One region of the Ensifer adhaerens genome, then DNA from elsewhere that is predicted to be linked to it. Evidence: predicted binding sites of a transcription regulator. Region 1 holds the regulator's gene; each other region holds the start of a gene.
The links. The regulator PhoB, encoded in region 1, activates phosphate uptake and scavenging genes when phosphate is short. The targets are predictions, from matches to a motif close to TGTCATNNANCTGTCAT.
Positions count from the first base shown of each region.

Region 2: the regulator PhoB is predicted to act here: its motif matches at 2,480-2,496, upstream of LAC81_RS08810 (UDP-2,3-diacylglucosamine diphosphatase).
Region 3: the regulator PhoB is predicted to act here: its motif matches at 3,005-3,021, upstream of LAC81_RS32515 (DUF1045 domain-containing protein).

Region 1 is NZ_CP083349.1:149,941-159,777, reverse strand. It holds gene argF (ornithine carbamoyltransferase) at 1-718, opposite strand, end outside; gene LAC81_RS00730 (aspartate aminotransferase family protein) at 823-2,022, opposite strand; gene LAC81_RS00725 (GcrA family cell cycle regulator) at 2,444-2,965, shown strand; gene phoB (phosphate regulon transcriptional regulator PhoB) at 3,035-3,718, opposite strand; gene phoU (phosphate signaling complex protein PhoU) at 3,973-4,686, opposite strand; gene pstB (phosphate ABC transporter ATP-binding protein PstB) at 4,737-5,552, opposite strand; gene pstA (phosphate ABC transporter permease PstA) at 5,566-6,888, opposite strand; gene pstC (phosphate ABC transporter permease subunit PstC) at 6,885-8,369, opposite strand; gene LAC81_RS00695 (substrate-binding domain-containing protein) at 8,463-9,497, opposite strand; gene phoR (phosphate regulon sensor histidine kinase PhoR) at 9,693-9,837, opposite strand, start outside.
Region 2 is NZ_CP083349.1:1,794,630-1,804,466, forward strand. It holds gene dgcA (N-acetyl-D-Glu racemase DgcA) at 1-330, shown strand, start outside; gene LAC81_RS08805 (MFS transporter) at 282-1,502, opposite strand; gene LAC81_RS08810 (UDP-2,3-diacylglucosamine diphosphatase) at 1,601-2,428, opposite strand; gene LAC81_RS08815 (NADP-dependent malic enzyme) at 2,602-4,914, shown strand; gene LAC81_RS08820 (helix-turn-helix transcriptional regulator) at 5,197-5,934, shown strand; gene LAC81_RS08825 (acyl-homoserine-lactone synthase) at 6,077-6,721, shown strand; gene LAC81_RS08830 (DUF2865 domain-containing protein) at 6,876-7,949, shown strand; gene bluB (5,6-dimethylbenzimidazole synthase) at 8,068-8,763, opposite strand; cobalamin riboswitch at 8,808-9,018, opposite strand; gene LAC81_RS08840 (SDR family oxidoreductase) at 9,047-9,837, opposite strand, start outside.
Region 3 is NZ_CP083350.1:2,730,178-2,740,014, forward strand. It holds gene hutI (imidazolonepropionase) at 1-194, opposite strand, end outside; gene phnN (phosphonate metabolism protein/1,5-bisphosphokinase (PRPP-forming) PhnN) at 494-1,075, opposite strand; gene LAC81_RS32510 (alpha-D-ribose 1-methylphosphonate 5-triphosphate diphosphatase) at 1,072-2,211, opposite strand; gene LAC81_RS32515 (DUF1045 domain-containing protein) at 2,213-2,920, opposite strand; gene phnE (phosphonate ABC transporter, permease protein PhnE) at 3,048-4,565, opposite strand; gene phnE (phosphonate ABC transporter, permease protein PhnE) at 4,574-5,536, opposite strand; gene phnD (phosphonate ABC transporter substrate-binding protein) at 5,716-6,621, opposite strand; gene phnC (phosphonate ABC transporter ATP-binding protein) at 6,707-7,549, opposite strand; gene LAC81_RS32540 (YciI family protein) at 7,803-8,186, opposite strand; gene LAC81_RS32545 (glycosyltransferase family 2 protein) at 8,276-9,436, opposite strand; gene LAC81_RS32550 (oligosaccharide flippase family protein) at 9,750-9,837, shown strand, end outside.

The DNA.
Region 1 (9,837 bases):
AGACGTTGTGACCGCGGGCGCGGTGCTCCTGGTTCATCGACACCCAGGTGTCGGTAACAACGCAGTTGGCATTGGCGACAGCCTGCTCGGCATCATGACACAGCAGAATCTCGCCGCCGTTGTTACGGGCCCAGTTCAGGATCTTGTCCTGCGGCTCGGAACCCAGCGGCACGGCCATGTTCATCCGATAGCCGAAACGGGCGGAGCCTTCGATCAGCGAGTGCAGCACATTGTTGCCGTCACCGGTCCAGGCGATCGTCTTGCCCTTCACCGGTCCGCGATGCTCCTCGAAGGTCATGATATCGGCCATGATCTGGCAAGGATGCGTATCGTCGGTCAGGCCGTTGATAACAGGCACTGTCGCATGCTCGGCCAGCTCCAGAAGACGACGATGGTCGGTGGTGCGGATCATGATCGCGTCGACATAGCGCGACAGGACCTTGGCGGTGTCGCCGATCGTTTCGGCGCGGCCGAGCTGCATTTCGGTGCCCGAAAGAAACAGGGTTTCGCCGCCCAGCTGGCGCATGCCGACATCAAAGGAGACGCGTGTACGGGTCGACGGCTTTTCGAAGATCATCGCCAGCATCTTGCCGGCGAGCGGCTTCTCGGCGGTTCCGGCCTTGGTCGCCGCCTTTCGGACGCGGGCATCGTCAATGATCGTCCGGAGATCGGCGGCCGTCATGGCCGAAAGATCGAGAAAATGTCTGGTGCCTGCCATCGTACTCGGTTCCTGTCTGAAAAATCGATCCCTGGTGCGCCACGCATTCCGCGTGAACGCACGAAGATCATTCTAACACCCTGTGTCGGCGTCGGTCCTATCCGTTAAGCGGCAGCGTTGCCGCCGGCCTTGCGCACTGCCTCGGCAGCGCGCTCGATGCGTGCGAGACCCTCGCGCGCTTCCTCCGCCGTCACCGTCAGCGGCGGCAGCAGGCGCAATACGTTGTCGCCGGCCGGGACGGCCAGGAGCTTCTCGGCGCGGATTTCCTTCAGGAGATCGGCCGAGGGCCCCTTCACCTTGATGCCCAGCATCAGGCCATCGCCGCGGATGTCCTCGATGACATCCGGGAAGCGGTCCTTCAGAGAGGCAAGGCCCTGGCGGAAGACGAGCGCGACATCACGCACATGGGCGAGGAAGCCGTCCGCGAGGATGACGTCGAGCACGGCGTTGCCGACGGCCATGGCCAGCGGATTGCCGCCATAGGTGGAACCATGCGTGCCCGCCACCATGCCGGCAGCCGCCTCTTCCGTCGCAAGGCAAGCGCCGAGCGGGAAACCGCCGCCGATGCCCTTGGCCACGGCCATGATATCCGGGCGGATACCCGACCATTCATGGGCGAATAGCTTGCCGGTACGGCCGACGCCGGTCTGAACCTCGTCGAGGATCAGGAGCAGGCCGAACTCGTCGCAGAGCGCGCGCAATTCCTGCATGAACTCCTTGGTCGCCGGACGAATGCCGCCCTCGCCCTGGATCGGTTCGATCAGGATCGCCGCAGTCTCCTCGGTGATCGCATTCTTGACGGCTGCGATGTCACCGAACGGAACCTGGTAGAAACCCGGCGCCTTCGGCCCGAAACCTTCGATGTATTTCTGCTGGCCGCCGGCCGCAATCGTCGCGATGGTGCGGCCATGGAAGGCACCCTCGAAGGTGATGACGTGAAACTTCTCGGGCTGCCCCTTGGCGAAGTGATAGCGCCGCGCCGTCTTGATCGCGCACTCCAGCGCTTCCGCACCGGAATTGGTGAAGAAGACCCGATCGGCAAAGGTGACGGCTGCCAGGCGACGCCCAAGGCTTTCCTGACCCGGAACCTCGTACAGGTTGGAAAGGTGCCAGACCTTCTCGGCCTGTGCCTTCAGCGCCTCGACGAGGTGCGGATGCGCATGACCAAGCGAGTTCACGGCAACGCCAGCAGCGAAGTCGAGGTAGCGCGAGCCATCTTCGGCAATCAGCCACACGCCCTCTCCTCGCTCGAAACGCAACGGCGCGCGCATGTAGGTATCATAAAGCGGCGTGGTTGCAGTCATGCGAGGCTCTCCTTCACTCCAGTCGGCATCGATCCCGCGGCTTCGTGCGGCCCGATAAAAATCAAAAATGCCGCCTTGCGGCGGCGCAGGCACTATTCCCATTTCGCACTGCAATGTCAACAAAACCAAGCCTTGCAGCGCGATGACAAGGCCCGTTTCCCTGCGGCGAAAAAATCAGTCGGAAGGGCTTGCAAAAATGCAACGCTGATCGAGCAAGTTGGGGAAAACTACGAATTCGATTCGGCTCGATTCCCCGGACTCTTGCCACGGAGTCCGACGGTCAGTACGTTAACATTCAATTACTAGACGCATGCGGCGGACCTAGTCACCAAAAGAGTTATCGCGTTTGCAGCCTCGGGGTTCAGCCGGGGTGCGGTGAGGGATTCTGCCATCCCCAACGCTGAGAACGGAGAGTGCAGAAATGAACTGGACTGACGAGCGGGTGGAGAAACTGAAGAAGCTTTGGTCCGAGGGCCTGAGCGCTAGCCAGATCGCGGCACAGCTCGGCGGTGTCAGCCGCAACGCTGTCATCGGCAAGGTTCATCGCCTGAGCCTCCCGGGACGCGCCAAGGCTGGCGGCAGCACCACCGCTGCGGCCCGTCCGAAGCGGCCGACCTCGGCCCCGCGCGCACCGAACTACGCCGCGCGCGTTGCGACCCGCACCGTTGCCCGCCCGTCCGGCGCCACGGTTCTCAAGGAAGAGATCGAAGTCGATCTCGTGGCAGAGCAGGATTTCAGCATCAGCACCGACGTGGTCGTGCCGATGTCGCGCCGCCTCGAGCTGACCCAGCTCACCGAGCGCACCTGCAAGTGGCCGATCGGCGACCCGCTGAAGGAAGAGTTCCACTTCTGCGGCAATGACTCGCCGGAATCCTCGCCCTATTGCAGCTTCCATGCACGGCTTGCCTACCAGCCCTCGGCCGAGCGCCGTCGGATGCGCTGAGGCGCCGCACGGGAACAAAAGGAAAAGGGGCCGACTGGCCCCTTTTTTATTGGCTTCAAGTCGTCTTTCTCAGCTCTCGAGCGAGTATCCGGCGCCGCGGACCGTGCGAATGACGTCGGGCATGGTCGAGAAGTTCAACGCCTTGCGCAGGCGGCCGACATGGACGTCGACGGTGCGCTCATCGACATAGATGTCATGACCCCAGACCCCGTCCAGCAGCTGCGAACGCGAAAAAACGCGGCCCGGAGAGGACATCAGGAACTCCAGCAGGCGGAACTCCGTCGGCCCCAGGCGAACTTCGCGGCTACGGCGATGAACGCGGTGGGTTTCCCGGTCGAGCTCGATGTCGCCGCAGCGCAGCAACGTCGAGAGCACTTCAGGCTTCGCCCGGCGCAGCATCGCCTTGACGCGAGCCATCAGCTCCGGCGTCGAGAACGGCTTGACCACATAGTCGTCTGCCCCGGTCGCCAGACCACGAACGCGCTCGCTCTCCTCGCCGCGCGCCGTCAGCATGATGATCGGCAACCGCTCCGTTTCCGGGCGCTGGCGCAGCCGACGGCACAGCTCGATGCCGGAGACGCCGGGCAGCATCCAGTCGAGAATGAGGAGATCGGGCAGACGTTCCTGAAGCCGGATCTCCGCCTCGTCACCTCTGAGGATCGTATCGACGTCGAAGCCTTCCGCTTCCAGATTGTAACGCAGCAGGACGCTCAGCGCCTCTTCGTCCTCGACCACGGCGATTTTTGGCAACATCAGGTAACCACTCCTTACCGTGAGTGCCGTGTGGGTCCAGTGGACCGTCCGGCGCTCAGACACTCTAAATCTGGAGCACAACCGCCGTTTTCAAAGACGGTGCGAAAGCCGCGTGCTTCAGATACAGGAATTCGGGGCCGCGACCGGAGCCGCGACCGGATGATATTCATGGGGCATGCATTGCGAACGCGCGTTCGGCGCTAGAAAGGGATGGAGAAGAGTGTAGGCAGCTTCCCCTCGCATCCCGCTCCAACCTAGTCGTTGACCGAGCCCAACGTCGACGTGTTGTCATCCTTCGGACGCTCGCCTTCCGGCTGGGCACCCGTCGCCATGTAGTAGATCGTCTCGGCGATGTTGGTAGCGTGGTCGCCGATACGCTCGATGTTCTTGGCGCAGAACAGAAGATGCGTGCAGGGCGTGATGTTGCGCGGGTCTTCCATCATGTAGGTCAGCAATTCGCGGAACAGCGAGGTGTAGATCGCATCGATCTCCTCGTCGCGCTCACGGATGCTGTTGGCCTTTTCCGGCGAGCGCGAGGCGTAGACGTCGAGCACTTCCTTGAGCTGCACCAGAGCGAGCTCAGCAAGGTGCTCGAGACCGCGTGCGAGCTTGCGCGGAATGCCGGAACCGGCAACCGCGATCACGCGCTTGGCGGTGTTCTTGCCGAGGTCGCCGACACGCTCCAGATCGGAGGCGATGCGGATCGACCCCATGATCTCGCGAAGGTCGGCGGCGACCGGCTGGCGCTTGGCGATCGTGACGATCGCCTTCTCGCCGATCTGGCGCTCGGCATCGTCGAGAATGGTGTCGTCCGAGATCACCTTCTGCGCCAAAGCCAGGTCGGAATTGACCAGGGCGCGAACGGATTCGGCAACCATCTGCTCGGCAAGACCGCCCATCTCCGAGATGCGGCGCGTCAGGTACTTCAATTCTTCGTCATAGGCGGACATGATATGCATGGACATGATCGTCGATCCTTACAGGCGCTTTCCAGTTACTGTTGCAGCCGTAATTGGCCTCAGCCGAAGCGGCCCATGATGTAATCCTGGGTGCGCTGGTCATCCGGATTGGTGAACATCTTGTCGGTGTCGTTCTCCTCGACGAGATTGCCGAGGTGGAACATGGCGGTGCGCTGCGAAACGCGGGCGGCCTGCTGCATCGAGTGGGTCACGATGACGATCGTGAAGTTCGTGCGCAGTTCGTGGATGAGTTCCTCGACCTTGGCGGTCGCAATCGGGTCGAGTGCCGAACAGGGCTCGTCCATCAGGATCACTTCCGGGCTAACGGCAACGGCGCGCGCAATGCACAGTCGCTGTTGCTGGCCACCGGAAAGCCCCGTGCCCGGCTCGTGCAGGCGGTCCTTGACCTCGTTCCACAGACCGGCCTTCTGCAGACTGGTCTCGACGACCTCGTCGAAATCCGCCTTGGTGCGGGCAAGTCCATGGATACGCGGACCGTAGGCCACGTTGTCGTAAATCGACTTCGGAAACGGGTTCGGCTTCTGGAAGACCATGCCGACGCGAGCGCGCAGTTCGACGACGTCGATGGTCGGATCGTAGATGTCGTCCTCATCGAGCGTGATCTTGCCGGTGACGCGGCAGTTCTCGATGGTGTCGTTCATGCGATTCAGCGTGCGCAGGAAGGTCGACTTGCCGCAACCGGACGGGCCGATCAGCGCCGTTACCGTGTTTTCCCGGATGTTGAGGTTGACGTCGAAAAGCGCCCGCTTCTCGCCGTAGTAGACCGACACATCCTTGCCGATCATCTTGTAGGGCACGGTGTTCATTTTCTGATCCAAGGCCTTCTCGACTGCTGCTTCTGACATGATGTTCATAGTAATTACCTCACTACCAACGGCGCTCAAAGCGACGTCGCAACAGAATGGCGCCAAGGTTCATGACGACGAGGAAGATGAGAAGGATGATGATCGCGCCGGAGGTGCGCTCGACGAAGGCGCGTTCCGCCTCGTTGGCCCACATGTAGATCTGCACCGGCAGCGCCGTCGACGGTTCCATCGGCGAACCGGGAAAATCGACGACGAAGGCGACCATGCCGATCAGAAGAAGCGGCGCGGTTTCGCCAAGCGCGTGGGCAAGACCGATGATCGTACCGGTCAGGATGCCCGGCATTGCCAGCGGCAGCACGTGGTGGAAGATGGTCTGCATCTTCGAGGCACCAAGGCCGAGTGCCGCCGAGCGGATCGACGGGGGAACCGCCTTCAAGGCCGCGCGGGTGGCGATGATGATCGTCGGAAGCGTCATCAGCGTCAGCACGAAGCCGCCGACGACAGCCGCCGAGCGCGGCATGCCGGCAAAGTTGATGAAGACGGCGAGGCCCAGCAGACCGTAGACGATCGACGGAACGGCCGCGAGGTTGTTGATGTTGACCTCGATCAGGTCGGTGAGCCGGTTCTTCGGAGCGAACTCTTCGAGATAGATCGAGGCGGCGACGCCGATCGGCAGCGACAGCACGAGCACGATCAGCATCATGTAGAACGAACCGAGGGCAGCAACGCCGACGCCTGCCGCTTCAGGACGGCTGGAGGCGCCGAAGGTGAAGATGCCGGTGTTGAAGCTCTTCTTCAGGATGCCAGCGCTTGCAAGCTCGTTCATCCAGGTGACCTGCTGGTCCTTGACCTTGCGTTTGCTCTCGTCGACCTTGAGGTCGATCTGACCCTTGTTGGCGGAGTCGATATTGGCTTCTGCCAGCAGCGTGACCGGAACGGTCTTGCCGATGATGGACGGATCAGCCACGACCATGTCGCGCAGCAGCGTGCGGGAGCTCGCAGAGACCATGTCGGTCGCCTGCTTGACGAGCGGGCGCTTGGTCGCGTCGATGCCGAGTTGCTTGACGAGCGCGTCGCGCACCAGCAGCGGATAGTTGGCAGTCATCAGGACCTTGCTGTCGGTCGTGCGTTCGCCGTTGGGGTCGATGACCTTTTCGGTGAACTCGATCGGCAGCGTGATCGTCGTCTGCTGGAATGCGGTGTAGCCGTTGGAAATGACGGTCCACAGCAGCAGCGCCAGGAAAAAGAGACCGGTGCTGATTGCGGCGATACCGTAGGCGCGGAACCGGCGTTCGGCGGCATAGCGTCGCTTGATGCCGATATCGCGCTTGGCGGATGCGGGACGGGCGGAGATCCGGACGGTCGGGGAAGCGATGTCGGTCATTCGTACTGTTCCCGGTATTTGCGCACGATGTAGAGCGCATAAATGTTGAGGCCGAGCGTGATGACGAAGAGCGTGATGCCCAGCGCGAAGGCCACCAGCGTCTGCGGCGAGGTGAACTCGAGGTCGCCTGTGAGCTGGTTGACGATCTTCACGGTCACCGTCGTCATCGGTTCAAACGGATTGATCTGCATGCGGGCCGCCACACCGGCTGCCAGCACCACGATCATGGTTTCGCCGACGGCGCGCGAGGCGGTCAGAAGCAGCGCGCCGACGATGCCCGGGAGGGCTGCTGGAAGGATAACCTTCTTGACCGTTTCCGAGCGGGTGGCGCCGAGACCGAGCGAGCCGTCACGCAGTGCACGCGGCACCTGGGTGATGATGTCGTCGGAGAGCGACGACACAAACGGGATGAGCATGATGCCCATGACGATGCCGGCGGTGACAACGCTCTGCGCCTGGATGAAGTTCTGGTAGTTGCCGGTGGCAAGACCGTTCAGCTGCGCCGAGATGTCACGCAGGAACGGGCCAACGGTTACCAGTGCGAAGAAACCGTAGACGATGGTCGGGATGCCGGCGAGCACTTCAAGTAGCGGCTTTGCGGTCGAACGCAGGCGCGGGCTTGCATATTCCGCCATGTAAATGGCTGCGAAAAGGCCGATCGGCACCGCAAAGAGCATGGCGACGAAGGCGATGTAGAGCGTGCCGGCGAGAAGCGGGATCAAGCCGAACTGACCGGAGGCACCACCACTGCCGGCAGCAGCGAAGCGCGGATCCCAGACCGTGCCGAAGAAGAACTCGAACGGCGAGACCATGGTGAAGAAACGGCCGGCTTCCGACAGCATCGAGGCGACGATACCGACCGTCGTCAGGATGGCAATGGACGAGGCAACGATCAGCGAGCCGAGAATGACCCGCTCAACCTGGTTGCGCGCCCGGAAGCGGGTGGCGACGTTGCGAATGGCATAGATGCCGCCGGCAATCGCGATCAACAGAACGACCGCCGTCATGAGCCAACGGTTGGCCGCAGTCATCGCGTTGAAGTGCTGGGCGACGGTGACCATGTAGGGCTCGCCTTCGCCGGCAAGGGCGACACCCTTGGATGCAAGCGTCGAGCGGAGATTGGCGGTGCCGCCTTGGAGCGCCGCAAGTTCCTCGCCGCTCAAGCGCAGCAAGCCGCCGGCGACGGATTTGACCTGACCAAGCGCGAGCTGGACGGCCGCTGCGCCCTGGCTCTGAACAGTATCCGGCAGGGCTGCCCGCGTGCTTCCGTCGATATAGACGGGAGCAGCAATCAGCCACGCGCCGAGGACGAGCGCCGCCGGCAGCATCGCCCAGATGGCGACGTAGCTGCCGTGATAGCCCGGCAAGGAATGAAGGTTGGAGAGCTTGCCGCCGGAGAGCGCAAGCGAACGCGCGCGACCGGCAAAATAAGCAATGAAACCAATAACAACAATTAACAAAAGAAGGAGCGAAGTACTCATCGGCACGTCTCCCCGGCATCGCCCGTCATGGCCGCCGGCAAATCGAATGGAGGCATGCCCCGGCGCGAAAAACCGCGCCGGGGCTTGTCATTATCAGAGCATGTTGCCGGCTTCGAAGGCCTTGCGGATTTCTTCGCGCTCGGCGTCCGGGGCAGCAACCAGGCCGTATTCGGCGAGCGGGCTGTCCGGGCCGATCATCTGGTCGTTGATGAAGAATTCAACATATTCCTTGAGGCCCGGGATAACGCCGAGATGTGCCTTCTTGACGTAGAAGAAAAGCGGGCGGGAAACCGGGTACTCGCCGGAAGCGATCGTTTCGGTCGACGGCACGATGCCGTTGACGGTCGCGACCTTCAGCTTGTCGGCGTTGTTTTCGTAGAAGGACAGGCCGAAGACGCCGATGCCGTTCTTGTTGGCAGCGATACGGGCGAGCGTTTCGGTGTAGTCGCCGTCGATGTCGACAGCCAGACCGTCCTTGCGAACTGCGACGCACTTGCTGTGCTGCTGCTTTTCATCGGCAACGGCAGCCTTGATGACGTCAACGGCGCCAGCTTCCTTGCAGCCTGCCGCCAGGATCTTCTCTTCGAAGACTTCGCGGGTGCCGTGCTTTTCGCCCGGAATGAAGGCGGCGATTTCTACGTCCGGAAGCGCGGAGTTGACTTCCGACCACTTCTTGTAGGGGTTGGCAACGATCTTGCCGTCGACGACGACTTCGGAAGCCAGGGCCTTGTAGAGATCGACAGGCTTCAGGGCGAGGTCGGCATTGGCAGCGTCGGTCGCAAAGACGATGCCGTCATAGCCGATCTTGACTTCCTGGATCTCGGTCACGCCAGCGGCCTTGCAGGCCTCGACTTCGCTGTCCTTGATCTTGCGCGAGGAGTTGGCGATGTCGATGGTATCCGGGCCGACGCCCTTGCAGAATTCCTTCAGGCCGGCAGAGGAACCTCCAGATTCAACGACCGGGGTCTTGAAATCGGGGAAGGTCTCGCCGAACGTCTCGGCGACGATCTTTGCGTAGGGAAGAACGGTCGAGGAGCCAGCGACCTGGACCTGATCGCGCGCGGCGGCTGCGCCGGCAAAAGCGACAGACGCGACCAGCGCCGCGACAGTGAATTTAAGAGCTTTCATAAAAGTTCTCCCAGAATGGGCTTGTGTTGGTGTGCGCCAAGCGTTGCAGCGCTCTTCGCCGTCTTATCGGCTGCCCCTAGTTAGCTGCCGATAGCCACACCTTTTATGTCAGTTTGACGAAACATTTATGACAGCTCATGTCATTGAAAATGCTAAGGGAAAATGAACGATCCCGGCTTTTCCCGCGCCAATATGTCAGAACCGGACCGTAAAGGTCGTACCTTTGCCGATCTCTGAATGGATCAGCAGCCGGGCACGGTGCCGGGTGAGGATGTGCTTGACGATGGCAAGGCCCAATCCGGTGCCCTTCTTCGAACGGCTGGCCTCGACGTTGACCCGA
Region 2 (9,837 bases), 1.6 Mb from region 1:
GTCCCCATCTGCGCGGATGAAAGCGTGCACGCGACCGGCGACCTTGCCGCCCTCGTCGGCCGCTACGATGCCGTCAACATCAAGCTCGACAAGACCGGCGGTCTCACCGAGGCGCTGCGAATGCGCGATCAGGCAACCGCACTTGGCCTGAAGATCATGGTCGGCTGCATGGTCGGCAGCTCGCTGGCGATGGCGCCGGCAATCCTCGTCGCCCAGGGCGCCGATTTCGTCGACCTCGACGGGCCGCTGTTGCTCGCCGCAGATCGCACGCCGGGCCTGCGCTACGAGGCGTCGCTGGTCTTCCCGCCGGAACCGCGTCTCTGGGGCTGAAGGTACCAGGCGGCGCCCGCGAAGCAGCAGCCGGCAAAGGCGACGACCGACATCGAATAGAATCCCTTTACACCGTACCAGGCATAGAAATAGCCGGACAGGAACGTGAAGATCGCGGTGAAGATGCCGGTATAGAAGAAATAGAGCCCCTGGGCGGACGCCTCCTGCGACTCCACCACCCGCTCCACCAGCTTGTGCTGCATGCCCGTGTGCATGATCGCATAGGTGAAGGCATGGAAGCACTGGAGGATGAAGTAGCCGCTGAAGCCGAGATCCATCGGGAAGATGATCCAGCGCACCACGGCGAGAAAGCAGCCGGACAGGATCATCACCCAGACGCTGAACCGACGGCTGATCGCCTTGGCAAAGATGAACATCGTCACCTCAGCCGCCACGCCCGCACTCCAGAGCAGGCCGATTTCGGTACCGCTATAGCCGATGTGCTGCCAATAGATCGCCGAGAAAGCGAAGAGCATCGCATGGCTGGCGTTCACCAGCGTCACACCGATCAACAGCAGTTGCAGGTCGAGCTGTCGCAGCGACTTCGGCGGCGGCTCCGTGAGCGCGGTGATCGGTGACGGCCGGCGGGGCTTGCCGACCCGGGGTGCCCCATACGCCATGGCGATGGTCAGCCCGAACCCGATCGCCATCGCCGGCAGCACCATGTCGCTGCCGAAGATACCGACCATCCAGCCGCCGAGCATCGTCGCGCCGATGAACGCAACCGAACCCCAGAGCCGCATATGGGCGTAGTCGAAACCCCAGCGGCGCACGCCCGAGAGCGCAATCGCCTCGACGATCGGCACATAGGGCGAATAGACGGCCGATTGCAGTGTGTAGATGACCAGCACCGGCCAGAAGTCGCGGAAGTAGAAGAGCACCAGGGCGGTCGCCAGCGACAGGCACCCGGACCAGATCAGCACGATCGCACGCTCGCCGAGACGGTCGGCAATGACGCCCGCGATCGGCGCGGTGATGACGCGCACGAACATCGGCAGCGCCAGCACGACGCCGATCTCGAAGTCGGTCATCGAGAGCGTGCTGAGCCACATCGGAAAATACGGCATCGCGAAGCCGTTGACGATCAGCGGCGCGCAGAAGAGCAAGGCGATGCGAAGCGCGAAATGGCGCGGCGGAGGGCCCACATATGCGGGCGCTGAGGAGGGAATCATCGGCTGACCTGGATGGCTGTACGTGATCTCTAGCACAGCCCGGGCATGCCTCGCCATAACCTAGTTTTCGCGACAGGACCGGCCTGCCGCCTCTGGGGTCAGGCGGCGCGCTGGGTCAGCAATTGCGCAAGCAGCTTGTCGGCTTCGCCCTCGAGGGCACCGCCGCGCATCTGGTGCCAGGTGATGAGCTCCATCGTGCCATCGTGGTGCTCGGCAATCGCGGTACAGCTTTCCACCCAATCGCCGGTGTTGATGTAGCGGATATCGCCGATGTCCTCGATGACGGCATGGTGGATGTGTCCGCAGATCACGCCCTGTGCGTCGTAGCGACGGGCCTCGTCGGCAACCACCTTCTGGAACTCGCCGATGAAGTTCACAGCATGCTTGACCTGGAGCTTGGCCCAGGAGGAGAACGACCAATAGGGCATGCCGAGACGACGGCGGATGGCGGCCAGGCCGATATTGATGGCGATCGCCGTGTCATAGGCCCAGTCGCCGAGGTAGGCCAGCACGCGGGCATTGCGCACTACCACATCGAACTCGTCGCCGTGCAATATGAGATACTTGCGGCCGTCGGCGCCCGCGTGGAGATAGCGCTGCGCCACCTCGATGCCGCCGAAGTGCACGCCGGGAAAATCGCGCAGGAACTCGTCGTGATTGCCGGGGATATAGACGATGCGCGTACCCTTGCGCGCCTTGCGCAGCAATTTCTGGACCACGTCGTTGCAGTTCTGCGGCCAGTACCAGCTGCGCTTCAGTCGCCACCCGTCGACGATATCGCCGACAAGCACGATCGTTTCGGCTTCGTGGTACCGCAAGAAATCAAGCAGGTAGTCCGTCTTGGCGGCCTTGGAGCCGAGATGGACGTCGGAGATGAACAACGTCCTGAGCTTTCGTACGGAGTTGTCTTGCTGCGCCGCCGTCATGCCAGCCTCGTCTCTGGTTACGCTTCCTGCCTCCGTGAAAACCAGACTCGTGTTTCAGGAAGATGACATGAGCGCCTTGCTGCCTGTCCGGCTCCCGAAATCAGCACGGCAAAACTGTACCTCGCTCCGAATTCATGCCAAAAGGCACGACCACGAATGAGGAATGTGAGAGCATGAACACGGGCGACAAAACGAAATCCCAGACAGGTCCGGCCAGCGGCGACATCGACCAGCAGGCCCTTTTCTTCCACCGTTACCCTCGCCCGGGAAAGCTCGAAATCCAGCCCACCAAGCCGCTCGGCAACCAGCGTGACCTGGCGCTTGCCTATTCGCCGGGTGTGGCAGCACCCTGTATCGCCATTCGCGACAACCCGGAAACGGCTGCGGATTTCACCGCCCGTGCCAACCTGGTTGCCGTGATCTCCAACGGCACGGCCGTGCTCGGCCTCGGCAATATCGGTCCGCTGGCTTCCAAGCCGGTGATGGAAGGCAAGGCGGTTCTCTTCAAGAAGTTTGCCGGCATCGACGTCTTCGACATCGAAATCGACGCGTCGAGCATCGAGCGCATGGTCGACGTGATCTCGGCGCTGGAGCCCACCTTCGGCGGCATCAATCTTGAAGACATCAAGGCGCCCGAGTGCTTCGAGGTCGAGCGCCGCCTGCGCGAAAAGATGCAGATCCCGGTCTTCCATGACGACCAGCACGGAACTGCCATCATCGTCGCCGCCGCCATCCTCAACGGCCTGGAACTCGCCGGCAAGGACATCGCCAAGGCGAAGATCGTCACCTCCGGCGCTGGCGCGGCCGCACTTGCCTGTCTCAACCTGCTCGTGACGCTCGGCGCCAAGCGCGAGAACATCTGGGTCCACGACCTCGAAGGCCTGGTCTACAAGGGGCGCGAAGTGCTGATGGACGAGTGGAAGTCCATCTATGCGCAGGACAGCAGCAACCGCGTTCTCGCCGACAGCATCGGCGGCGCAGACGTCTTCCTCGGCCTGTCCGCCGCAGGCGTGCTGAAGCCGGAACTGCTGGTCCAGATGGCCGAAAAGCCGCTGATCATGGCGCTTGCCAACCCGACGCCGGAAATCATGCCGGAAGCCGCCCGTGCCGCCCGCCCGGACGCGATGATCTGCACCGGCCGCTCGGACTTCCCGAACCAGGTCAACAACGTTCTCTGCTTCCCGCACATCTTCCGCGGCGCGCTCGACTGCGGCGCAAGCACGATCAACGAAGAAATGAAGATGGCGGCGGTCCGCGCCATTGCCGGTCTCGCCCGCGAAGAGCCGTCCGATGTTGCCGCCCGCGCCTATTCCGGCGAGACCCCGGTCTTCGGCCCGGACTACCTGATCCCCTCGCCCTTCGACCAGCGCCTCATCCTGCGCATCGCGCCGGCCGTCGCCAAGGCGGCTGAGGAAAGCGGTGTCGCCACCCGTCCGATCCAGGACTATGACGCCTACCTCGACAAGCTGAACCGCTTCGTCTTCCGCTCGGGCTTCATCATGAAGCCGGTGTTCGCGGCCGCCAAGAACGCCCAGAAGAACCGGGTTATCTTTGCCGAAGGCGAAGACGAGCGCGTGCTGCGCGCCGCTCAGGTGCTGCTCGAAGAGGGTACTGCCCGCCCGATCCTGATCGGCCGCCCGCAGATCATCGAGACCCGCCTGCGCCGCTACGGCCTGCGCATCCGTCCCGATGTCGATTTCGAAGTGGTCAACCCCGAGGGCGATCCGCGCTACCGCGACTATGTCGAGGACTACTTCGCCCTCGTCGGCCGTCTCGGCGTCATCCCGGAAGCCGCCCGCACTATCGTGCGAACCAACACGACGGTCATCGGCGCACTTGCCGTCAAGCGCGGCGAAGCCGATGCGCTGATCTGCGGCGTCGAAGGACGCTACTCCAGGCACATGCGCGACGTTTCGCAGATCATCGGCAAGCGTGAAGGCGTGCTCGACTTCTCGGCCTTGAGCCTGCTGATCTCCCAGCGCGGCGCCACCTTCTTCACCGACACCTATGTAAGCTACTGCCCGAGCGCCGAGGAAATCGCCCAGACGACTGTCATGGCCGCGCAGGAAATCCGCCGCTTCGGCATCACGCCGCGTGCAGCCCTCGTCTCGCACTCGAACTTCGGTTCGCGCGATTCGGAAAGCGCCACCAAGATGCGCAAGGCGCTTCAGCTCGTGCGGGAACTGGCGCCCGATCTCGAAGTCGACGGCGAAATGCATGGCGATGCAGCGATCTCGGAAGCGCTGCGCCACCGCGTCATGCCAGACAGCAGCCTGTCTGGCGAAGCCAACCTCCTGGTCTTCCCCAATCTCGATGCCGCCAACATCACGCTCGGCGTCGTCAAGACCATGACCGACAGCCTGCATGTCGGCCCGATCCTTCTCGGTTCGGCGCTTCCCGCGCACATCCTGTCGCCTTCGGTCACGTCGCGCGGGGTCGTCAACATGGCGGCTCTCGCGGTCGTCGAAGCCAGCCATCCGGGCTGAAATGATACCGCGGAGATCGCCTTCGATCTTCGCGGAGTTCGGGCGCCGCACCGGCGCCCCCAATGCCATATCCAGGCGCCGCGCAATCGTTGAGCGCGGCGCTCTATCGCCCGAGAATCACAGCGGAATCATCCTCTACCGCAGGCTCGCGCAAACCGACCGCGACGGTCGGCAATCGAAAATTGCAAAATTGGTATTACACACCAAACAGGTAAGTTTGCGCTGGACAAAAGGTGAACCCCTAACCATGCTGGAGCCTCGGACGAGATTCGGTGTTGTGGCATGACTGAGCAGCAGGCTGTCCTCGACATGCTGGAAATCCTGGAATGCGGCGGCTGTGTCGAGCCCGCTCATTTCTTTACGTTGATGCGCCGCACGTTCCGCATCGCCCATCTCCTGTATCTGGAAGCCGAGCCCTACGCGGACGAACTCAAGATCTGCCGGCTGCATCACACCTTCGGTGCCTATGCCGCAGAAATCTACCGGTCGCGCGGCCTTCATCGAATCGATCCCATACTGAAACTGGCGCTTGGCGGCGTTCGCCCGGTGGAGTGGACGATGGCGCGACACCGCTTCGCGGACTGCGAGCCGCTGTTCCAGGCGGCGCAGGAGATCGGTCTTTCGACCGAGGGCGTCGCCCTGCCGCTCCCCTCACCGGCCGGCCGGATGGCGATGCTGGCGATCAACGTCAACATGCCGGCTGACGAGTGGACGATCTATCGGCGCCATCACCTGCGCGATTTCCAGCTCGCGGCGAATCTCTTCCACGCCGCCATGCTGGAGCACGGCGCGATGGCCGGCAGCATTTCGACCCGCGACATGCGGCTCACCGGCCGCGAGACCGAGGTTTTGACCTGGGCCGCTGCCGGCAAGAGCTATTGGGAGATCGCAACGATTCTCGGCATTTCCGAGCGCACCGTGCGCTTTTTCATGACCAATGCGAGGCGCAAGCTCAATGTCGTCTCCAATACGCAGGCTGTTGCCCAGGCCGTCCGCCATGCGCTGATCCCCACCGTTTGACGCAGCTCGCGCCAAGCCCTCCAAAAAACCCCTCGAAATCTAGTGGGAAAGATCGCTGATTTAAACTGTCACTACCGACAGTTACGCGACCGCCGCCGGCCTGACAGCATCCGCCCATCCCCAAACAAGGATGGAGAAAAAGATGATCAGGATCCTGAACGGAAAGACCCGCGCACAGCACCCGCAGGCAGTCGACGATATGTTTCGGCTGCGCAAGCGCGTCTTTCACGATTTCCTGAAATGGGATGTGCAGACGGACGGCGAGTGGGAAATCGACAACTACGACAAGGCAAATCCGCTCTACGTGCTCTCCTATGCCCCCGACACCGGTCGTCTGCGTGGCGCGCTACGGCTGCTGCCGACGCTCGGCCCCAACATGCTGGACGACACCTTCCCGATCCTGCTCGGCGACAATCCGGAAATCCGCAGCGCCTCGGTATGGGAATCGAGCCGCTTCTGCATCGAGCCGGAGATTTCGCAGGACCGCGCCTCGAATCAGGTCACCGTTGCAGCGGCCGAATTGATGTGCGGCGTCGGTGAGCTCGGCCTCGCCTCCGGCATCAGCCATATCGTTACGGTTACCGACGTGTTCCTGGAGCGCATGTTCCGCCGCATGGGATGCCCCGGCGAGCGCATTGCCGAACCGCATCGCATCGGCTCGGTCTTTGCCGTTGCCGTTGCCTGGGAAGTGAATGAAAACTTGCTCCAGCGTATGAAAGCGGTTGCCGCCATCGAAGGCACTGTTCTCGAACGTCCGATGTCGCTGGAAACCGCCCGCGCCGCTTGAGCGCTTCGCTCAGCCGGACCCGTTAACGCAAACCGCCGCTTGTCGTTGCACGATCACCGACAAGCTCTATGATGGAGGTGAAACAGGAAATACCGCTGGCAGCCGCCCATATCAGAAGGCCGGCGTCGAGCGGTTGCAGGAAGAGACTTCGCCCGTGTTCCCGCGCTTGAAACACCTCGCTGCGGTGCTTGTGCCGTTTGCCCTGGTCGGTGCCGATCCTTCGCTGGCATCGACCGTGTGCGACCGGCTGAACACCCGTCTTGCGCAGCTGCCTGACATCGTCTCCAGCAATGCCGACGCCCGTGACTATGCGAGTGCGATCTCCCGCCAGAACATCGAGCTGCGCAGGGCGAAGAACGACCGCCGCCGTGCTGCCTGTGGTGGCGGCAGCGTCGTCACCTTCGATGGCGGCAACCCGGATATCTGTGGCGAACTCGACGGCCTCATTGCCGAGATGGAAGACAATCTGCGCATGCTGAAATCGGAGCGCGAGCAGATTGTTGCCGGGGGCAGCCAGGACAGCCGTCGCCGCATCCTTGCCGCGCTGGAGATCAATGGCTGCTATGGCGACCGCGAAGAGTTCGCGAGCGTCGACCCCGAAGAGCCCGAATCGCACCGCAACATCATCGCCGATCTGCCGCCTGACGACGCCTACGGCCCGATGCTTGGCGAAGACGGCTATGCGCCGCAGGAACGCTACTACAGCGGCACGCTGCGGACCATGTGCGTGCGCACCTGCGACGGCGCCTTTTTCCCGATCTCCTCGGACGCCACGCCGGCCGATTTCCCGCGGGACGAACAGGCCTGCCGGGCGCGCTGCCCGGGCGCTGAAACCGAACTCTATTTCCATGATATCAACACGGAAGAGAGCGATCAGATGGTCTCGGCCGTGACGGGCCGGCCCTATACCGAAATGCCGAATGCCTTTGCCTATCGCACCCGCGGCGTCAGCAAGCCCGGCATGTGCGGCTGCCAGATACCTCAGACCGCCGCAACCTCGCCGAAGACGACCGGCACCAAGATCGGTGACGACCAGTCGTCCATCGTCGTGATCGAAACCAGAAAGCCGGCGGAGACCACGACTGCCAAGGCACCGCCCGAGGAGCGGCCCTACGATCCGTCGAAGAGCAAGGTGCGCGTCGTCGGCCCGACCTTCCTGCCGCAACAGGAAACCTCGATCGACCTGAAGCACCCGAAGGGACCGGCCTATCAGCCGGTCCAGAACTGATCCCGGCGCGCCATCTCAAAGCGCGCCGCGATCTTCAGATTCGCTCATTGCGCTTCAAGTTCTCGATATCTCGCATGTCGCTGTCGAAAAACCGCTGCCCATTTTGGCGCAACGGGCTTTAGGAACGCTCGCTGCAGTTCCCCCAGCCTTCCTCGAACACCAGTTCTTCCAGCGGCAGACGCTGCCGCCATCCCTTTACCGCCAACTCCGGTTGTTGGTAGAGGCGATCGACATAGCCGAGGCAGAGCCAGGCGACGATCTCGATGTGACCAGGGATGCCGAGGATCGCCTTGATCTCCGCCTCGTGGAAGATGCTGACCCAGCCGACACCGACACCTTCGGCGCGCGCGGCAAGCCACAGGTTCTGCACGGCGCAAACCGTGGAATAGACATCCATCTGCGGATTATGGGTACGGCCGAGGACGACGGCGCCGCCGCGCGTGCGGTCACAGGTGACGCAGATGCTGAGCGGCGCCTTGCGAATGCCTTCGAGTTTCAGCGAACGGTACTTCGTCTGCTGTTCCGCCTCGAACATCAAGGCGGCCTCGTCGTTGGCGCGGCGAAAGGCCTGCCAGACGCGCTCACGCGTTTCTTCCGCTCGCACCAGCACGAAGTTCCAGGGCTGCATGAAGCCGACAGACGGCGCGCTGTGCGCAGCCGTAAGCAGGCGTTTCACCAAATCGTCGGGAAGAGGTTCTGCGAGAAATTCGTCGCGCACGTCGCGGCGTGTTTCGATGGCGCGGTAGACGGCCTCCCGCTCGTTGCGCGCGAAGGCACCGGCAGCCGCAAGGCCGCCCTTCGGTTCAGTCAGCATCGTTCGATCCCCAACAATGCGCAACCTCCCGCCGTCCGCGCGGGGTTCGGTCTATCTTGCCAGGCCGGTCTTCTGACTCCGGTTCAACCGGCCGCCTCACCTTCCCAGACCGATTGAAGATCCAGTGGCAAATCCTTGAATCAATTCAAGGCACTTAGAGGCGACCGTCCCCGTCACAGCGTTGGGCACGTTCCGGAATGACGCCGGATTCCCGATTCTCCCGCTCGCGCGGGCACCTGACGCCGCCATAAGCGCATAGCGGCAACCGAAAGACAAGCGCCGCCTATAGCGGCGCCACCGGATGCGGCGAACCGTCATAGCCGCCCCAGACCGATTGATCGAAGCAGATCACCGATCCGGTCATCAGCCCTGATTCAGCCGAAGACAGATAGGCGCAGGCGCGTGCCACCTCTGCCGGATCGACGAGCCGGCCGAAGGGCTGGCTGGCGGCCGCCCTTTCGAGCCAGTCCGCCGATGCTCCGTGAAACTCACGCTGGATCCGGTCCTCGCCTTCGGAAGCCATCCAGCCGATATTCAGGCCGTTGACCCGAATGCGGTTTCGCAGGAGCGCATAGGCCGTGTTCTTGGTCAGCGTCTCCAGCGCCCCTTTCGACGAGCAATAGGCGGCGATGAAGGGCTGCCCGGCCATCGCCGACATGGAGCCGATATTGACGATCGTGCCTTCGGTTCGCTCGCGCCGCATCACCTTCACCGTCTCCTGCATCAGGAAGAACGGCGCTCGCACGTTGATCCCGAACATCCGGTCGAAGAGCTCCGGTGTCGTGTCGAGGATCGTGCCGCGGTCGGTGATCGCGGCGGCATTGACGAGCGCATCGACCCGGCCGAACTCCGCATCACAAGCCGCAACGACCTTACGGGCGTCCTCGACCTTCTCGAGATCGGCCTCGACATAGATCACCTTCGCGCCGCTGGCCTTGCCGATCTCTTCAGCCTTCGCCCGCCCCTTGGCCGCATTGCGTCCGCAGATGACGATACCCGCCGCGCCGCGTTCGGCGAAGAGGCCGGCGATCGTTGCGCCCAACCCTTGCGTGCCACCGGTGACGATGGCGATCT
Region 3 (9,837 bases), on a different replicon from region 1:
TCGGTTGCTTCGAGGCCGCGTGAGAACTCGGCGGGAAGGTCACCCTCCGGACCGGCATAGGCGATGCGCCCATTGACGACTGCGACGGCTGCATCCTCGACGAGACCAAGCCCCTCGACGGTTTCGCCGAGCGTCACGAGACGCACGTTGCGCCAGATGCCGGATGCCTGATTGCTGGTCGAGATTTGGGTCATAAGGTCGCCTCCACGGGATATAATGTATATACATATTAATTTGTTCCACAAGAGGAAATTTATGGAGCTCTCGGAAAAGGAAAGGGCGATCGGGTCGCCAGACCACGATGAAGTAGCTGAGGAGATTGCTTTAGAAATCTGATTTCGCGGAATATTTCGGCCGGCGGCCGTACCTCCGGCGCATGCAAAAAGAATGGCCCCAAACCTGAGGTTCGGGGCCATTGCCTGGATATCTTGAGAATGCTCGTTGCGATGCGTGCTAGCGACTCGAGGCCTATCGGTCGCGAAGGCGGGCCGCGCTAGGCCGCGTGATCCGCCTTGATACGCAACCGTTCAACGACCTCGACAAAGCGATTGCCGGCGATTTCCAACCGACCGCTGTTATCGATTACGCTGACGCCGGGGCCTGAGGTGACATCGGGCGCCAGGCGGCTGAGGCGTCGTAACACCTCTTCCTCGCTTTCACGGCCGCGTTCGGCAAGCCGTTTCGCGAGCACCGGCGCTTCTGCCGTGACGACGACGACGGCGATTTCGCCGAAGGCTTCGCGGAACGCCGGCAGGGCACCGCGGCTGCCGTTGACGATCGCCGTCATGCCGTTCCGGACATTCTGGAGCACCGCGGACGGGATGCCGTATTTCAGGCCGTGCGCATCCCAGTAGACGGCAAAGGCGCCGTCCTTCTGCATATCGACGAATTCATCCTCCGAGACGCTTTCATGCACTTCACCGCCGGCATCCGACGGGCGGGTGATGACACGACGGACGAAATGCACATCGTGACAGTCGGTAAAATGTCGGGCGGCAAAGCCCATGACGCTGTCCTTGCCGGCGCCGCTCGGGCCGACGACGACGACGAGCGCGCCCTGTTCGTTCGCGCTCATGCGACACGCCGTCCTTCGCGCCAGACGGAGCGTACGACCGGGATGCCTTCCTTGCGGTGCACGCGGGCGATATCGGCGCGCAGGCCAACGGCAACGCGGCCGCGGTCATTGAGACCGACGGTACGGGCCGGCGTCGAGGTCACCATGGCGATCGCTTTCGGTAGGTCGATGGATTCGATTTCGTCCGAAAGTACGAAGGGTGCGTGGATCAGGCTGAATGGCACATAGTCCGACGACAGCACGTCGAGCACGCCGCGCTCCGCCAAGTCGCGGGCAGCGATGTTGCCGGAGTGCGACTTGCCGCGCACGATGTTCGGCGCACCCATGAGTACACTCAGTCCTGCGCGGTGCGAGGCTTCGGCAGCTTCGAAGCTCGTCGGGAACTCGGCAAGCTTGATGCCGAAGCCGATCGATTCTTCGACGTGATCGACGGTCGCGTCGTCATGGCTGGCAATGGTGATGCCGCGGGCGGCGCAATCCTGGGCAAGGGCTGTGCGGTGCGGGCTGGCATATTTTGCCGAAAGCGCCTGCTGGCGCTCGACGAAGCGGGCGAATTCCTCGTCCGAGAAGCCGCGCTTGGATTTGTAGTAGAGCGTGTACTGGTCCATCGTCTGGAACTGGCGCTGACCGGGGGCGTGGTCCATCAGCGAGACGAGCCTGACCTGCGGGTCGCTCTGGAAGTCCTCGTAGTGATCGAGCACGTCGGAGGTCGAAACCTCGCAGCGGAGGTGGATCAGGTGGTCGGCGCGCAGGCGGCCTTCTTCCTTGGCCTGTGCCAGCGCGTCGGCCATGCTGCGCATCTCGCCCTTCTGGAAGCCGCCGTCCTCGTCGGAGCCGAGGCGCAGGCAGTCGAAGACCGTGGTGATGCCGGAGGTGACCACCTGTGCGTCATGAGCCTGAATCGCCGCGATCTTCAACCAGCGTACACCCGGGCGCGGCGAGTAGTGGGCTTCGAGGTGGTCGGTGTGCAGTTCGATGAGGCCAGGGATCAGATAGTCGCCTTCGAAGTCCTCACCGCTGGCAACCGTGCCCTCGGAAATGTCGGCAATCTTGCCGTCGCGGATCAGCACCGAACCGTCGAGGACACTATCCTCGAGGACGATGCGGGCGTTGGTCAAAACCTGTTCTTTGCTCATCTCATGCGATCTTTCGTTGGGTGTCGCTGCCGAGCGGCAGCAGGGAGCGGACAGTAAAGGGTGCGCCGCGCTCCGGTTCGACGAAGAGTGCGACTGACGTAACGTGAAGCGGCTTTCCGATGTGTTCGGCAAAGGTCGTTTCGAGTGCCCGGCGCATGAAATCGCTGTTCTCGGCGGGCACTGGACCGGTCAAGGTCAGATGAAACTGAAATTCTTCGAAAACATAGGGATAGCCCCATTCCCGCAGGTAGCGCCGCTGGCGCTCAGGCAGATTTTCCGGCTTGCGGCGGACGAAATCGGCATCCGACAGCGGCGCGCGGAAGGGATCAAAGCGATGAACAGCGTCCTCGGCGAGGTCCTGCAGTTCTGCGGAAGGAGCCGAAGGAACGAGGGCAAAGAACGGGCCGAGTTGATGGAGAACGATCTCCGGGATCTCGAAGGGATCGAGGTCGGCGGCGAAGCATTCGAAGATGCTCAGCAGTTCGTCCTCGTCCCGGCCTTCTGCAAGCTCGAAGGGGGCTTTCAGCGTGCCGTGAAAGCCGTAGCGCCGTGGATCGCTCGTCAGTGCGCGCTGCACCTCTTGGTCGAGGCCGGCAATCGCCGAGGCATCGAGATCCTCGCCGGTAAAGGCGTCACGGCCAAGCCAACGGGACGCGGTCTGCGACAGCCGGTCGTCCGCCGGCGGCGCGAAATAGATTGCATAGCGCACGGTCTTCACTTTCTTGTAGCGACCGGCCCGCCTGGGCGGCGGGTCGATTGTTTGCGGGATGCGATGCGCAGCTAGCCGATTTCCATGACAACATCATGATGGCGGACGCGCAAATGCCTGGCAGTCGTCAATGTGCCTTGCTGCCCATCAGGCGCGAACGGCACGCGTTCGAGATGCTGTCGAAAATAAAGACAACCAGCAAGATCAGAAGCACCATGTAGGCGACATTTTCCCAATCGGAATTGGTGCGCATTGCTTCCCAGAGTTTGAGGCCGATGCCGCCTGCACCGACAGCGCCGATGATCGTCGCCGAGCGGGTGTTTGATTCCCAGAAATAGAGGGCCTGGCTGGCAAAAACCGGCAACACTTGCGGCAGCACGCCGAAGCGCTGCACGGCCAGAGGCGCAGCACCCACCGACTTCACGCCCTCGCGCTGTTTGTCGTCGATGTTCTCCAGCGCCTCCGAATAAAGCTTTCCAAGCGTTCCCGTGTCGGTGAAGAAGATCGCCGAGATACCCGCCAGCGGTCCCGGGCCGAAGGCGCGGGTGAAGAACAGCGCCCAGATGAACATGTCCACCGATCGCAGGAAGTCGAAGAAGCGCTTGACCAACTGATTGGTCATAAAGCTCGGCGTGATGTTGCGGGCGGCAAGGAAGCAGAGCGGGAAGGCGATCAGCGACGCAAAGAGCGTGCCGACGAAGGCCATGACGACGGTCTGCAGGAGCTTCGTCCAGACATCCAGATGCTGCCACTCGGCATTGTAGAGGATGTTGTTCCAGGCGAGTGAAAGATTGGAACGCGCCGGATCGATCCGCTCGCCGGACATGATGAGCGAAGCGACTTCGCCGTAGCTCTTGCCGAAGAGGGGCGAGCTGGTGTCGAAGAGGAAATTCGCCCAGCCGAAGAAGCGGTTGCGGATGGAAACCTCGTCACCTTCGACCTCGGCCCAGCCGGTGGCGCCAAAAGCAAGCACGATCTTCTCGCCGGGGCGCTTCTGCGTTGCCCAGGTGGGCAGCGTGCCCTGCGGTGTCACCCTGTCGGCGCCGTCTACGGCCATCACCAAGGTCTCGCCGCCATGGGTTGCCTTGACCAGGCTGTCGGCGATCTCGACCCTGGTCGAGCGGTCATAGGTAACAACGACGCGCGTCAGCACCTCTTCCGTTCGGGTTTCGACCCGGTTCGGAGCTTCGACGGTGGTCGCGCCCCCCAGTGCAGAGCCTGGCGTCATGAAGCTGAAGGAAGAGCTTGCCTTCGGCGTTGCCGCCTGTGTTGCCGATGCCGGAATTTCAACGCGGCGCGTTACCGTTTCCTTGTCGAGTTCGACCCAGTCCGGACTGGGGTTCGGTCCGAGCGGCGAATTTCGTTGATAATTGAGGCTCATCGTCCGGTCAGGGGCGATGTGGATTTCCGGGCGTACCTCGTAGGAAACCCAGTCGGCGAGGTAGGTGCCGGCGATGCCCCAGTTGGCATTGCCCAGCACCTGTCCGATCGAGAAGAACCACCAGCTGAAGATGAGATATACGATGATACCGCCGGTAACCGCTGCCGTGCGTACGCGCTTGGAGGTAGAGGATTTCAGGAGTTCTGGATGGCGGTTCGCGATCGCATCCATTTCCATCGGGTTCAATCGTGTGGTCGTGGTCATGCGTGCACCTACTGGGCCAGCTGGAAGGACTGTTCGCCAACAAGGCGACGGCGGAGCCAAGCGGAAAACTGGTCGACAGCGAAAATGGTCGCGAAAAGCAGAATGACGATCGCAAGCGTTTTCGCCTGGTGGCCCTGGCCGATCGAGAGGCGCAGCAACTCGCCGATGCCACCGCCGCCGACGGCGCCGATGATGGTCGAGGCGCGCACATTAATCTCGAGGCGCAGGAGGAAATAGCTGGTGAAGTTCGGCAGTACCTGCGGCACCATGCCGAACCAGACGCGCTCGATCCAGTTGCCGCCGGCGGCGCGCAGGCCTTCGTCGGGTTTCATGTCGGCGTTTTCGACCACTTCGTAGAAGAGCTTGCCGAGCGCACCGATCGTATGGATCGAGACCGCAGCGATCGCGGGAATGGGCCCGAGCGAAAGGATCGCGAGGAAGAAGCCGGCAATTACGACTTCCGGAAAGGCGCGCAGGATCTCCATGATGCGGCGAACAATGCCACGGATCCAGGGGTTGGGCATCAGGTTGCGCGCGGCGAGGAAGCAAAGCACGAAGCCGAGTGCGGTGCCGATGACAGTGGAGAAGATCGCGATGTTCACGGTCTCCAGCATCTTGTGCACATATTCGGGAATGTAGAAGCTCTCGGTCAGGTAGAGCCGGCCTTCGGGATAGTTGTACTTGAAGCTGCCGTCGTCATAGGGCGAGGGCAGGTCGAACATGGCGCGGAAGATTTCCAGCCCGTCACGCGGCGCGAGGTCGCCGACGAAGTCTAAGAAATGCGGCAGGCGATCGAAGAACTTGCCGGCGTTGGAATCGTTGGCGAACCAAAGCGAGCCCGAAAGAGCCAGGAAGAGAACGCCGAAGCCGAGCCAGGAATAGAGCCTACGGCGGGAACTGAGTTCCTGCCAGTGGCGCTCAATGACGGCGCCGTTGTCGCTCAGATGCCGCGGGAGCAGGGAAGTTGCCATGATCGTTCCGGCTCGCGCCGGCCTCTATGGCATTTCCAGGAAAGCGCCATGCGGCCTTCCATCAGGAAATGCGTGAAAACTAAGCGATAGACATCCGCTGAGGATGGGCGCGGAACACCCCTTCAAACAAGGAAACGCTGGCCGTTTGGGCGGCCAGCGTTCCCAAGGTATGCGGTCTATCAGCCGCCGATCGTTGCCTTGCGGGCGTCGATGATCGGCTTGTAGAAGTCGGCGTTGACTTCGGTGAAGCCGGTGAAATCGCCACCCTGGATGGCCGAGAAGCACGCGGCGTCGGTCTTCGGCAGGTCGAGCATGAACTGCTTGAACTTCGCCTTCATGTCGTCGTTCATCGAGGTGCGCACGACGACCGGGCCATTCGGGATCAGCGGCGACTTCCAGAGTTCGACGAGGTCGTTCATGTCGAGGATGCCCTTGTCGACCATCTTCTTCAGGTTGCCCGAGGTGTAGCCGTCCTTGAATTCGCCGACGCCCGAGCCGAAGGTCGTGCCGGCATCGAAGGTGCCCTTGACGACTTCGAGAACCAGGTTTTCGTGACCGCCGCCGAAGCCGGTCTCACCGAAGAATTCCTTGACCGGCGCGCCGATTGCTTCCGGCAGGGTAACGAGCGGGACGAGGTAGCCAGAGGTCGAGTCCGGATCGGCGAAGCCGAGCTTCTTGCCCTTCAGGTCTTCGAGCTTGGTGATGCCGGAATCCTTGCGGGCAACCATGATCGAGTGGTAGCCGGTCGAGCCGTCGGTCTGAACGGTCGTCAGGATCGGCTCGACGGCGTCAGCCTTGGCCAGATAGATCTTGGCGTAGCCGGAAGCGCCGAGTTCGGCGTAGTCGAGCGTGCCGCCGAGCAGGCCCTGGATAACGCCGTCATAGTCGGCAGCCGGGAACAGCGAGACCTTTTCGACGCCGATCGCAGCCGGCAGCTTGTCGACGAGGCACTGGAAGTTGCGCAGGCGGTCGGCTTCGTTTTCGCCGCCGAGGATGCCGATGCGGAAATCCTTGAGGTCTTCAGCCTGTGCGTGGCCGACGAGGGCGAGGAGCGCGACGGCGCTCAGAAGAGCTTTTTTCAGCATAAGGTTCTCCCGTGTGTCCGGCTCAGCCGGATCTATTGGGTTTCAAAGAGGTGCCCTTGACGCGGGCTTTCGATCCTGGCGGGCGTCAGATGCCGGCCAGTGCCAGCGGCTTGAGGCCGGCCGATGCCGTTTCTTCCTGCGGTTCAGCCGTCGGAATGTTGATGCTGGTGGAGGTCATCGATTCCTCGATGCCCGTATCGGCGCCGTAGATCTCGGCAACGGCTGCCGCCGTCAGATCCTTGGGCTGACCGTCGAAGACGACGCGGCCGTGCGCCATGCCGATGATGCGTTCGCAATAATTGCGCGCGGTATCGAGCGTATGAAGGTTGGTGATGACTGTGATGCCGTCGCGCTCGTTGATGTCACGCAGCGCATCCATGACGATCTTGGCGTTCAGCGGGTCAAGCGAGGCGATCGGCTCGTCGGCGAGCAGAACCTTCGGCTGCTGCATCAGGGCGCGGGCGATCGCGACGCGCTGTTGCTGGCCGCCGGAAAGCGTGCCGGCCGGCTGCAGGGCCGTCTGCTCGATCCCGAGGCGTTCCAGCGCGCCGATCGCCATGATGCGTTCTTCGCGGGTGAACATGTTGAGGATGCTCAAGACCGTCGAACGGTGGTTGAGGCGGCCGAGCAGCACATTGGTGAGCACGTCGAGGCGCGGCACCAGGTTGAACTGCTGGAAGATCATGGCGCAGTCGCGCTGCCAGTTGCGAAGCGCTGCGCCGCGAAGCGACGAGACCTCGGTGCCGTCATAGACGATCGAGCCCGAAGACAGGTCGACGAGGCGATTGATCATGCGCAGCAGCGTCGACTTGCCGGCGCCCGAGCGGCCGATTACGCCGACCATCTGGCCTTGGGGAATGTCGAAGGTAACCGAACTCACGGCTGTCTTCTTGCCGAACTGGCGGGTTACACTCTTCAACTGAAACATTTCTAGCAGGTCCTCTTTCGGGGAGACCGGTCATCGGTATGACACCTGCCATAGCGGCGCTTCATGAAAGCGAAATGTCAGTTTGTTGTAAGTTCTGTTACAGTTCACGCCCACGCGGGCTGGGTTAATCAAATGTGAACGTCGCAGCCCGGGCGCAGGCGCGATTGGTCACCTTCCGCGTGATTGCGTGCTGATCCGAATGGGATCGGGGCGGTAGCCAGGGCGCTCCCGGGGCGCTACCGCCGCGTGATTCCTAGCCCTCGGTGCCAGGCTCCAAGGTTGCCCCCGGAACATAGAGGGCGATCGGCCGGATCTCGTAGATCGCGGTAGGATTGCTGCGCCGCAGCTCGCGTGCAGCCGCTATGGCTGCGTCGATCGTCGGAAAGTCCACGACGTAGAGGCCCAGCAGTTGCTCTTTGGTCTCGGCGAAAGGTCCGTCGGTGACGATGCCTTCGCCCTGGCCCCTGAGCGTCACCGCACCTTCGGCAGGCCCGAGCCGCGCGGCCGGTCCGAAGGCTTTCTGCTGAACGAAGCGCTCATGAACCTCGAGAAGGTCGGACATCAGGGCCGCGTCCTCTTCCGCGCTCCAGGATTCGACCACGCCTGCCGTGTGATAAGCCAAGATTGCATAATACATGAACCGTCCTCCCGGACGTATTCCTGTCAGGTTTCGCTGGCGGCTTCAATCGGCGCGCGAGGTTCGTGGCCACAACTCTCGCTTGGAAATCAGCCCCAGGACGCGGCGGCCCAACGACAGGCCTGGGCGGCGATGCGCGAACTGCGCTTGAGCTGACCCTGCGCCGCGGCTTGGCGCGCTCTCCAGACAAGGCCGCGGGCGAGCGAACGGGCGAGTTCGCGCCCCGGCGGAAAACTGCCGCTGAGCGAGCGCAGTCCTTCGTCGATCAGGGCATTCCCGAAGACCTCGTCGCAGTCGTATTTCGATCCAGTCGCGCGCCGGAGGATGCGCTTTTCATAGGGCGTCAGCGGACTCCGGCTTTGCTCAAGAGCGCGACCGAAGTCGGAGATGGCGATGTCCCAGCGCTTCTTGCGGGCCATGATCGCACCCCGCTGCAGGAGCGCGCTGCGCTCTTCATCGCCACTCTCGATGCGCCGCGACGGCAGATAGTCGGTGAGCGGCAAGGTCTGGTGCAAACGATCGAAGATCAGCGCATCATTGCTGATCCAGTTTTGATCGCGTCGCTGCGCCTGGAAACGGCTCGCCGCCGGTCCCCGGTCGCCGTCGTGCAGGCGCTGGTGAAAGATGACATTGGCGGTCGAAGCCGCCTTGCCGAGGAGAGAAAGCCTGATCAGCATGTCGTAGTCCACGGATCGCGGCAGTGCTTCATCGAATGCCCCGGCAGCGTCATAGAGGCTGCGGCGGACGAGCATGCCAGGCTGGTGGACGAAGAAATCCTCAAGCGTGGCGATCAGGAATTCGTTCGTCGGACAGTCGTTCCAGTAGCCCGTGTCCAGGAACTTGGCAGCGCCATCTTTTTCGTGCTGGAAACGCACATAGCGCCCGTAGGCGATGCCGGCCGATGGATCGGCCTCGAAGACCTGCATGAGATCGCCGAGCGCCGTGGGGCAAACAACGTCGTCGTCATCGACGATCCAGACGAACTGCCCCCTGCATTTCTGCAGCCCGGCGTTCAATGCACGCGCCTTGCCGGCATTGGCCTGCTCTATGACCTCGATCCGGTTTCCGTACCGGGCAAGCACGTCAGCCGTTTCGTCGGTCGAGCCATCGACGACGACGATAATCTCGTCATCGCGTCCAATCTGCGGCAACAATGCATCGAGCGAAGCTGGTAGATATTGGGCCCGATTGTAGGTGGGAACAATGATGGAGATGCTGGCGCCGTTGCGAGATACGTCCGATAGCTTCATGCCTTGTGCTCCTCCTCAATGGCAGCTTCCCCTCTTGGCGCCTTCCCAGTTCCCCAAGGTTCTTTCGGGGCGATCGATGCACCTTCAACGTGTGAAGCGTTGATAAAATGGCGGGCCGCCCTCAATTTCGACAACAAGCCAAAATCTATCGTGAGATAGAATGCAGGCTCGTTTCGATCGCTGAAAGTCTTTGTCCTTAAATCGACCGCGTTTTGAGGACAAAGACCTGCGGCAACGCAGCTATATCGACCGCAACGCGTCTCATGACGTGCGGTGTTGTGGTTCGTGAGCTGAATGACGGAAGGCATTTCTATTGAGCCGAGCAGTAAAACTGACCGGGCAAGCCATCTGGGCTTCATTGGGCCAATTGGCGCAGGCGTTGCTTGCAACCATCAGCACCA